2 linked regions of the Pleurocapsa sp. PCC 7327 genome follow. The main gene of each other region encodes a partner of the protein of the gene in region 2 in a complex. Links are inferred from orthologs where the notes say so. Each region holds a gene or a part of one and is shown on either strand. Other genes may lie near its edges.

Region 1 (4,179 bases), 1.8 Mb from region 2 along the record:
AGTTGCCGTAATTAGCAACTGAGGTACGTTGAAAATCTTGCGAGTTTCTCGAATCATTTTCATCTCTTCCTCGCAATAACCTTCTTCGTTGAGGGGAGAATTGTGAGGAAATAAATTAAATGCTAAAGGATAAGGAAAAGCTTGCGTCGAGGGAGTCTGGTTTTCTAGAATCGCTTTCGCTTGGGCTTTTAACTCTTCCATCGCTCTCGCACCCGCACCGCTAGCCGATTGGTAGGTAGATACTACGATACGTTTGATTGGCTGGACTTGGTGGAGGGGAAATATTGCCATTCCCATTAAGATTGTCGTACAGTTGGGATTGGCAATGATGCCTTGATGCTGGGCGGCAGCTTCTGGGTTAATTTCTGGAACGATTAAAGGCACCTGGGAATCCATGCGAAAAGCGCTGGAGTTATCAATAATTACTGCCCCTGATTCAACAATCGTTTTTGCCCAAGCTTTGGAGGTGGAAGCGCCCGCAGAGGCTAATACGATATCTACGCCTTGGAAGGAATCCTCGCTTACTGCCTCGACGGGAAGATTCTCTCCCCTAAACGGTAGAGTTGTTCCCGCCGAACGAGGCGAAGCAAGAAGTTTTAGGTTGGCAACTGGGAACTGACGACTTTCTAAAAGTTCGAGTAATTCTGTACCAACTGCTCCCGTTGCGCCAAGAATGGCGACATTGACTCTGTGTGACAAATTTTTTTCTCCACTTGTTAGCGATCGCATCTCTTGTAGTCGGATTTTAATGCTTTAATTTTCTTCAATCTCTAGAGAGGGTCTTTCTTAAAAAAATTTAATTAATTTTTTTTAAGTCGGGGTCGCTTGAGATAGCTGTTTTCATTTTGCCTCAAAGTTTCTCTGTTCTTGCCAACCGATCTTCGCTATCTTAACAATCTAGAAAACTTTAATCTAGCCACAATGAGATATCTTTGAGTGTACTATTATCAAATAGGTGAATAGAGCGACACAAGAAATCCATCAGGCAAGGCTAAACGCCAATGCGACTTTCCTGCCTTGTTTGATGGATAGTTGCCTCACTAGGATATCACGAGCGGTGTTTGTTTATTTAATTCGTTAACGCGATCGCCGCTCGTCAATTCCGAAACAGTTATTGTAGTTGTCTAAATTTAGGAACGTCGATGAAAGTAACCCAGGAAAAACTTCCTGACAGTCAAATTGGCTTGGAAATCGAAATTTCGGCTGAAACCTCGAAAAATACCTACGAAAAAGTGATACAAAACCTTGCTCGCTCTTCGAACATTCCTGGGTTTCGCAAGGGAAAAGTTCCTCGTCAAGTGCTGCTGCAAAGAATCGGCTCGAAGCAAATCAAGGCAGCAGCCTTAGAAGAGATTGTTCAAAAAGCCTTAGAAGAAGCAATAAAGCAAGAATCGATTGAATCGCTAGGAAATTACAAATTACGCTCAAATTTTGACGAATTAATTCAAAAATACGAACCTGGAGAACCATTGACTTTCTCTGCCTCCGTTGACGTACCGCCAACAGTAGAACTGGGACAGTATCAAGGTCTGACAGTGAAAGCAGAAGAGAGCGTTTACGATCCCAAAGAAATCGAGGATTGGCTAGAACAACGCCGCATCCAGCAAGCGACTCTAGTTCCCGTCGAAGAACGTGGGGCACAAATGGGAGACGTAGCAATTGTTGACTATCAAGGACGCACAGTTACAGAGTCAGGAGAAGCAGGCGAACCCATTCCAGGCGTTCAAGGAACGGATTTAAAAGTCGAAATGGAGCAAGGACGCTTCATCGAGGGAATGGTCGAAGGAATTGTCGGCATGAAGCCGGAGGAAACTAAGGAAATTTCCGTAACTTTCCCAGAAGATTATCCGCGAGAAGATTTAGCCGGAAAAGCCGTCATCTTTAGCATTACCCTCAAAGAACTCAAAGCAAAAGAACTGCCAGAGTTAGACGATGACTTTGCCCAAGAGGTAAGCGAATTCGAGACGATGGCACAGCTAAGGGAATCTCTGGAGAAACAATATCGAGAAAAAGCCAAACAAGAAACGAAAAACAGCATCCGTTCGGCAATCATAGCAGAATTGCTCAAAAACTGCACGGTCGATCTGCCGGATACGATGATTCAGGAAGAAGTTAACGCGATTCTGACTCAGACGGCAATGCAGATGCAGCAGCTTGGCGTTGATATCAAGCAGCTATTCAATGCACAGAGCATTCCTCGGATGCGGGAAAATTCTCGTCCTGAAGCTATAGAGCGCCTCAAACAAACCCTAATCCTTAAAGAAATTGCCAAAGTCGAATCGATCGAATCGGAAGCAGAAGCAGTAGAAGCCAAGATTAAAGAACTCAGAGAAAAATTTAGCGATCGCGAGATCGATCTAGAGCGTTTGCGAGACATGGTACAAGAAGACTTGCTCGTCGAAAAAACCCTCGATTGGCTTGAAGAAAAAACAACAGTAGAATTAGTTCCCAAAGGAACGCTTGAAGAAGCAGCAAAATCCGAAGAAGAGGGAACTGAAGCAGCCTCAACCCAGACAGAGGAAGAATAAAAAGAAGAATAAAAAAAGGAATTGAAATGAAGGATATAAAAGATGGATCGGTTAGGAGTAGAGAACGGCGCTTCAAGAGCGGACGCAGGAGAATTCCTTCCCGCCTGCGCGCCTCCGCGACGTGTTGGGTTCGTACATCCTTCCTATCTCCTTCATCCTTTCCGGTTATACCCAATTCGCGATCGCTTAAGGCATAATGTTGTCAGAAGGTAAATTGGTTAGTTCGGTCTTCTTATCTAAAAAACCAGAGGCACTAAGTCAATCACCTTTAGTTAAGATACAAATTTTTGCTTCGAGCTTAGCTCCTAAGTTTATGGTTCAATCGCGATCGCACCAATCTTCAATCACCAGCTATTGTTCTTGGGATATCTACTCTCAAAGTCCCAACGACATTGAGAACGTTATTCCCATGGTCGTGGAACAGTCTGGATTGGGAGAGAGAGCCTTTGATATCTACTCGCGACTGCTCAGAGAGCGGATTGTTTTTCTGGGAACCCCAATTGACGACAAGGTTGCCGATTCGATCGTGGCACAGTTGTTATATTTAGATGCCGAAGATCCAGAAAAAGACATCCAGCTATACATCAACTCCCCTGGAGGATCGGTGTACGCAGGCTTTGCCATCTACGATGCCATGCAGCAAGTTCGCCCGGATGTCGTTACCATTTGTTTCGGATTAGCTGCTAGTATGGGCGCGTTTTTGCTATCGGGCGGTGCCAAAGGAAAGCGCATGGCTTTGCCCAGTGCGAGGTTGATGATCCATCAGCCTATCGGCGGCGCCCAAGGACAAGCCGTAGAAATCGAAATTCAGGCTAGAGAAATTCTCTACATGAAACAAAGGCTAAACGAACTTCTTGCTATCCACACAGGTCAGCCATACGAGAAAATTGCTACCGATACCGAACGCGATTTCTACATGTCCGCTCAAGAAGCCCAAGAATACGGTCTGATCGATCGCGTTATCTCTCGCCCGACCCTTTCCGATCCAACCATTCCCGTTACATCACTAAAATGAATATGTCTAAATACGACTCCCATTTAAAATGTTCGTTCTGCGGAAAATCCCAGGAACAGGTACGCAAACTCATTGCCGGACCGGGAGTCTACATCTGCGACGAATGCGTTGAGTTATGTAACGAAATTTTAGACGAGGAACTGGTGGACGCTTCCAATTCGGTTTCCTCGTCCGTGCCTCGGTCGGAGGAGAATCCTGCCAAACGACGCGCCAATCGAGATCGTCTCAACTTCGATCGCATTCCCAAACCGAGAGAAATCAAAAAATACCTAGACGAATACGTTATCGGACAAGACGACGCCAAAAAAATTCTCTCGGTCGCCGTTTACAACCATTACAAGCGTCTCAGCGTCTCTCAAGCCAGAAAAAGCGGCATTATAGACGACCCCGTAGAGCTACAAAAATCGAATATCCTGCTCATCGGACCGACGGGTTCGGGCAAAACTTTACTCGCGCAAACGCTGGCGAAAATTCTCGACGTTCCCTTTGCGGTTGCAGATGCCACTACCCTCACCGAAGCGGGATACGTGGGAGAAGATGTAGAAAATATTCTACTGCGTCTGCTACAGGTAGCAGATTTAGATGTAGAAGAAGCGCAACGGGGAATTATCTACATCGACGAAATCGATAAAATTG
Region 2 (3,961 bases):
GATTGTCTCGCGATCGACGTTGTTTATGGAGCAAACTATGGTTCAGTCCAAAGAAGTTTCTCTGCTCACCTCCGTAACGCAAACGGGAGTAGCAGCGACCGAAATCCGTCCCTGGGGATCTTTTACGACCCTCGAAGAAGGAATTGGCTATAAGATTAAACGTATTGAAGTCAATCCGGGACATCGCTTAAGCTTACAGATGCATCATCACCGTAGCGAACACTGGATCGTTGTCTCCGGTACGGCTAGGGTAATTTGTGGAGATAAAGAAGAAATTTTAGGCGCCAATCAATCTACCTACGTCCCTCAATGTACTCCACACCGTCTGGAGAATCCAGGCGTAATTAAGCTAATTCTCATCGAAGTTCAAAACGGAGAATACTTGGGAGAAGACGACATCATTCGCTTCCAAGATGACTATGCTCGCAAGTAGAGAGATAGAGAAGCAAGGGAAGATAGGAGGAAACTAACCACTGTACGGGCGGGTTTTTGACAGTAACTGTAGGTAAGTCTCTAGCGTTTTTCGATAAACTCGTCCCTACTAACAGGTTGTCTAAAAAGTATAGAATGTCGAAGATACTCCGCCAATTGAGCGGCGGAGGTGGCTTCGACTCTGTCATGTTGAGCGTAGCGATAGTCATCCAAAATTAAATAGAATAACTGGTAACTGGTAACTGATAACTAATCACCGATAAATGATCCATCTCACTCAAGCTGCTGCCAATGAAATCAGGCGCTTGCAAGCAAGTCGTCAAAAAATTGGCAGCTACTTTCGTCTAGGCGTGCAAACGGGCGGATGTTCCGGCTTATACTATATACTAGACTTCTGCGACACGCCCCATAGCGGCGATCGCACCTACGAAAGTCAAAGCATCTCTATCCTAGTCGATGAGAAAAGCGATTCCTACCTCAAAGATCTCAAGCTAGACTTCGCCGAAGACTTGATGGGAGGTAGCTTTCGCTTTCAAAATCCCAATGCAGCTTCGACTTGCGGTTGTGCTTTGTCCTTCTCTTGCGCTGTCTAGGAAGCCGCGTAATGCATATTTTAATAAAAATGGTTGACACAACTGCTCTAATGTCGGTAGGATGGAAATTTGTCAACCATTTTCATTTTGACTGGGAGTTTGTTCTAACTTTTATCGAGTAACTCATGCCCACTATTCAGCAGCTTATTCGCAGCGAACGAGCTAAATTTAACAAAAAAACCAAATCTCCGGCGCTCAAGCAATGCCCGCAGCGTCGAGGCGTTTGTACCAGAGTATTCACGACCACGCCGAAAAAACCCAACTCCGCTTTGAGAAAAGTAGCAAGGGTTCGCTTGACTTCAGGGTTTGAAGTAACAGCATATATTCCCGGCATCGGTCATAATTTACAAGAACATTCCGTAGTTCTCATTCGCGGCGGTCGCGTTAAAGACTTGCCCGGTGTCAGATATCATATCATTCGCGGAACTTTGGATGCGACAGGGGTTAAAGATCGCAAGCAAGGTCGTTCAAAATACGGAACTAAGCGTCCAAAATCTGCTTAGTTAATTTCTTCTAATCCTAGTCGAGTCGTCTAATTTTTAATTAGACAATATAATTAGCTCAGCCTTAAGCAATCTTGTTTTAAGACAAGATTAATGCTTGGAGGCAAAATTAGTTTGTTTACCTCAAAAACTAGCTTCCTAATATTTCTAAACAATACGAGGATAAAGAGTAGCAATGTCTCGTCGATCTAGTCACAAAAGACGCACCATCCCCCCCGATCCCGTATACAATAGCCGTCTTGTTAATATGACAATTCGGCGCGTCATGAAAAGCGGTAAAAAATCGCTGGCTTCTAGCATCGTATACGATGCCCTAAAAACAATAGGAGAACGAACGAGTAGCGATCCCATAGAATTATTTGAGAAAGCGATTAAAAATCTAACTCCGCTAGTGGAAGTCAAGGCGCGTCGCGTTGGAGGTGCAACCTATCAAGTCCCAATGGAAGTGCGTCCGGAACGGGGAACAACCCTAGCCTTGCGCTGGCTGATTAATTATTCTCGCAACAGAGGCGGTAAGACGATGGCAAGCAAACTTGCCAATGAAATTATGGATGCCGCCAACGAAACCGGGGGAGCTATTAAAAAACGAGAAGAAACTCATCGGATGGCTGAGGCAAATAAAGCATTTGCTCATTACAGATACTAAAATCTGCCTAATCTAGTTCTAAAAATAGGAGGTACGGTCACCTCCTCTACGACGTTGAATAATTTCAACAAAGAAAAGTATAGAATTGTAAAGGGTGTAAACAAATCCTAACGATACGATTAATATTTGCTGGGCAAGACAAAGGAGGTAGCTGTGGCACGTAGCATCCCGCTGGAGAGAGTGCGCAATATAGGTATCGCAGCGCATATAGATGCGGGCAAGACAACAACAACTGAACGAATTCTCTTTTATACGGGAGTCGCTCATAAATTGGGCGAAGTCCACGAAGGGACTGCTATTACTGACTGGATGGAGCAGGAACGGGAGCGCGGCATCACCATCACTGCTGCCGCCATCAGTACGAGCTGGAAAGACCACCGGGTTAATATTATCGATACGCCCGGTCACGTGGACTTTACTATCGAAGTCGAACGCTCCATGCGAGTGTTAGACGGTGTAATTGCCGTATTCTGTTCGGTGGGAGGTGTCCAGCCCCAATCTGAAACTGTATGGCGGCAAGCAGACCGCTATCAAGTGCCTCGGATTGCATTCGTCAACAAAATGGATCGCACCGGAGCGAACTTCTTTAAAGTATACGAGCAGATGCGCGATCGCCTGAGAGCGAACGCCGTCCCCATTCAAATTCCCATCGGCGCAGAAAGCGATTTCCAGGGAATTGTCGATCTCGTGCAGATGAATGCCAGAATCTACAAAGACGACCTCGGTAAGAACTATGAAGATACCGAGATCCCTGAAAATATGAAAGAGCTGGCAGAAGAATATCGCACTAAGCTGATCGAAGCGGTAGCAGAAACCGACGAAGCGCTGATTGAAAAGTATTTAGAAGGCGAAGAACTAACCGTCGAAGAAATCAAGAGAGGGTTGCGCCAAGGGACGATTGCCGGCTCGATCGTACCGATGTTATGCGGTTCCGCCTTTAAGAACAAAGGCGTTCAGTTGCTACTCGACGCAGTAGTCGATTATCTGCCATCTCCCACAGAAGTTGCTGCTATTAAGGGCGTTCTGCCAGATGGAACCGAAGCAGTCAGAAAGGCTGACGATAACGAACCTTTCTCGGCACTGGCTTTCAAGATAGCTGCTGACCCCTTCGGACGTTTAACCTTCTTGCGAGTATATTCTGGAGTCTTGCAAAAAGGCAGTTACGTCTACAACTCCACCAAACAACAAAAAGAGCGAATTTCTCGCCTAGTCGTCCTCAAATCCAACGAGCGGATTGAAGTTGAAGAACTGCGCGCGGGCGATCTCGGTGCGGCTATTGGTTTGAAGAACACAACCACGGGAGATACCCTCTGCGACGAGGCAAATCCCATCATTTTAGAATCGCTCTTTATTCCCGAACCCGTTATCTCGGTAGCAGTAGAGCCAAAAACCAAGCAAGACATGGATAAGCTCTCTAAGGCTCTTCAGGCGCTAGCTGACGAAGATCCGACTTTCCGCGTCAGCGTCGATCGAGAGACAAACCAAACCATCATTGCTGGAATGGGCGAGTTGCACTTAGAGATTCTCGTTGACAGAATGCTGCGGGAGTATAAAGTAGAAGCGAATGTGGGTCAACCTCAAGTGGCTTACCGCGAGACTATCCGCAAGCCTGCCAAAGCCGAAGGTAAATACATCAAGCAGAGCGGCGGTAAAGGTCAATACGGTCACGCTGTAATCGAAGTCGAACCAGGCGAACCGGCGAGCGGATTCGAGTTTGTCTCCAAGATCGTTGGGGGGGCAATCCCCAAAGAATACATACCAGCCGTTGAGAACGGAGTCAGAGAAGC

Evidence for each region. Proteins that work in one complex are often made in the same cells at the same time.
Region 1: the proteins of rpsG (region 2) and tig are in contact, whole or in part, in a crystal structure (PDB 3GTY), measured with the Thermotoga maritima proteins. The link is inferred for Pleurocapsa sp. PCC 7327 from one-to-one orthologs. Residues at the interface, in WP_004081843.1 of Thermotoga maritima: Lys34, Lys52, Lys55, Glu59, Arg62, Gln63, Glu66, Asn67, Lys69, Val71, Arg95, Ala109, Lys110, Lys111, Gly112, Arg113, Pro114, Glu117, Glu121, Ile124, Ala125, Tyr127, Asn128, Asn129, Thr130, Gly131, Lys135, Asp139, Arg142, Met143; in WP_004081061.1 of Thermotoga maritima: Glu122, Val124, Val129, Leu130, Tyr133, Glu188, Gly259, Ile262, Tyr263, Glu266, Ser270, Glu273, Gln274, Glu277, Arg308, Gln311, Ile312, Ser315, Tyr316, Glu325, Arg329, Arg336, Leu363, Phe366, Trp367, Arg373, Leu377, Arg381, Leu384, Glu387.

What each region holds. Positions count from the first base shown.
Region 1 is NC_019689.1:1,081,152-1,085,330, reverse strand. What follows is about bases 353-3,335. They hold tig (trigger factor), read left to right. Parts: upstream 353-1,142; coding sequence 1,143-2,528; downstream 2,529-3,335. Other genes in these bases: clpP (ATP-dependent Clp endopeptidase proteolytic subunit ClpP), read left to right, coding at 2,842-3,335; PLE7327_RS04820 (aspartate-semialdehyde dehydrogenase), read right to left, coding at 353-699. In the rest of the region: more of PLE7327_RS04820, read right to left, coding at 1-352; more of clpP, read left to right, coding at 3,336-3,543; ATP-dependent protease ATP-binding subunit ClpX, read left to right, coding at 3,546-4,179. UniProt on the Bacillus subtilis protein: Involved in protein export. Acts as a chaperone by maintaining the newly synthesized protein in an open conformation. Functions as a peptidyl-prolyl cis-trans isomerase.
Region 2 is NC_019689.1:2,862,599-2,866,559, forward strand. What follows is about bases 674-3,438. They hold rpsG (30S ribosomal protein S7), read left to right. Parts: upstream 674-1,703; coding sequence 1,704-2,174; downstream 2,175-3,438. Other genes in these bases: PLE7327_RS12725 (iron-sulfur cluster assembly accessory protein), read left to right, coding at 696-1,025; rpsL (30S ribosomal protein S12), read left to right, coding at 1,151-1,528; fusA (elongation factor G), read left to right, coding at 2,328-3,438. Also shown: PLE7327_RS12720 (cupin domain-containing protein), read left to right, coding at 38-433; more of fusA, read left to right, coding at 3,439-3,961.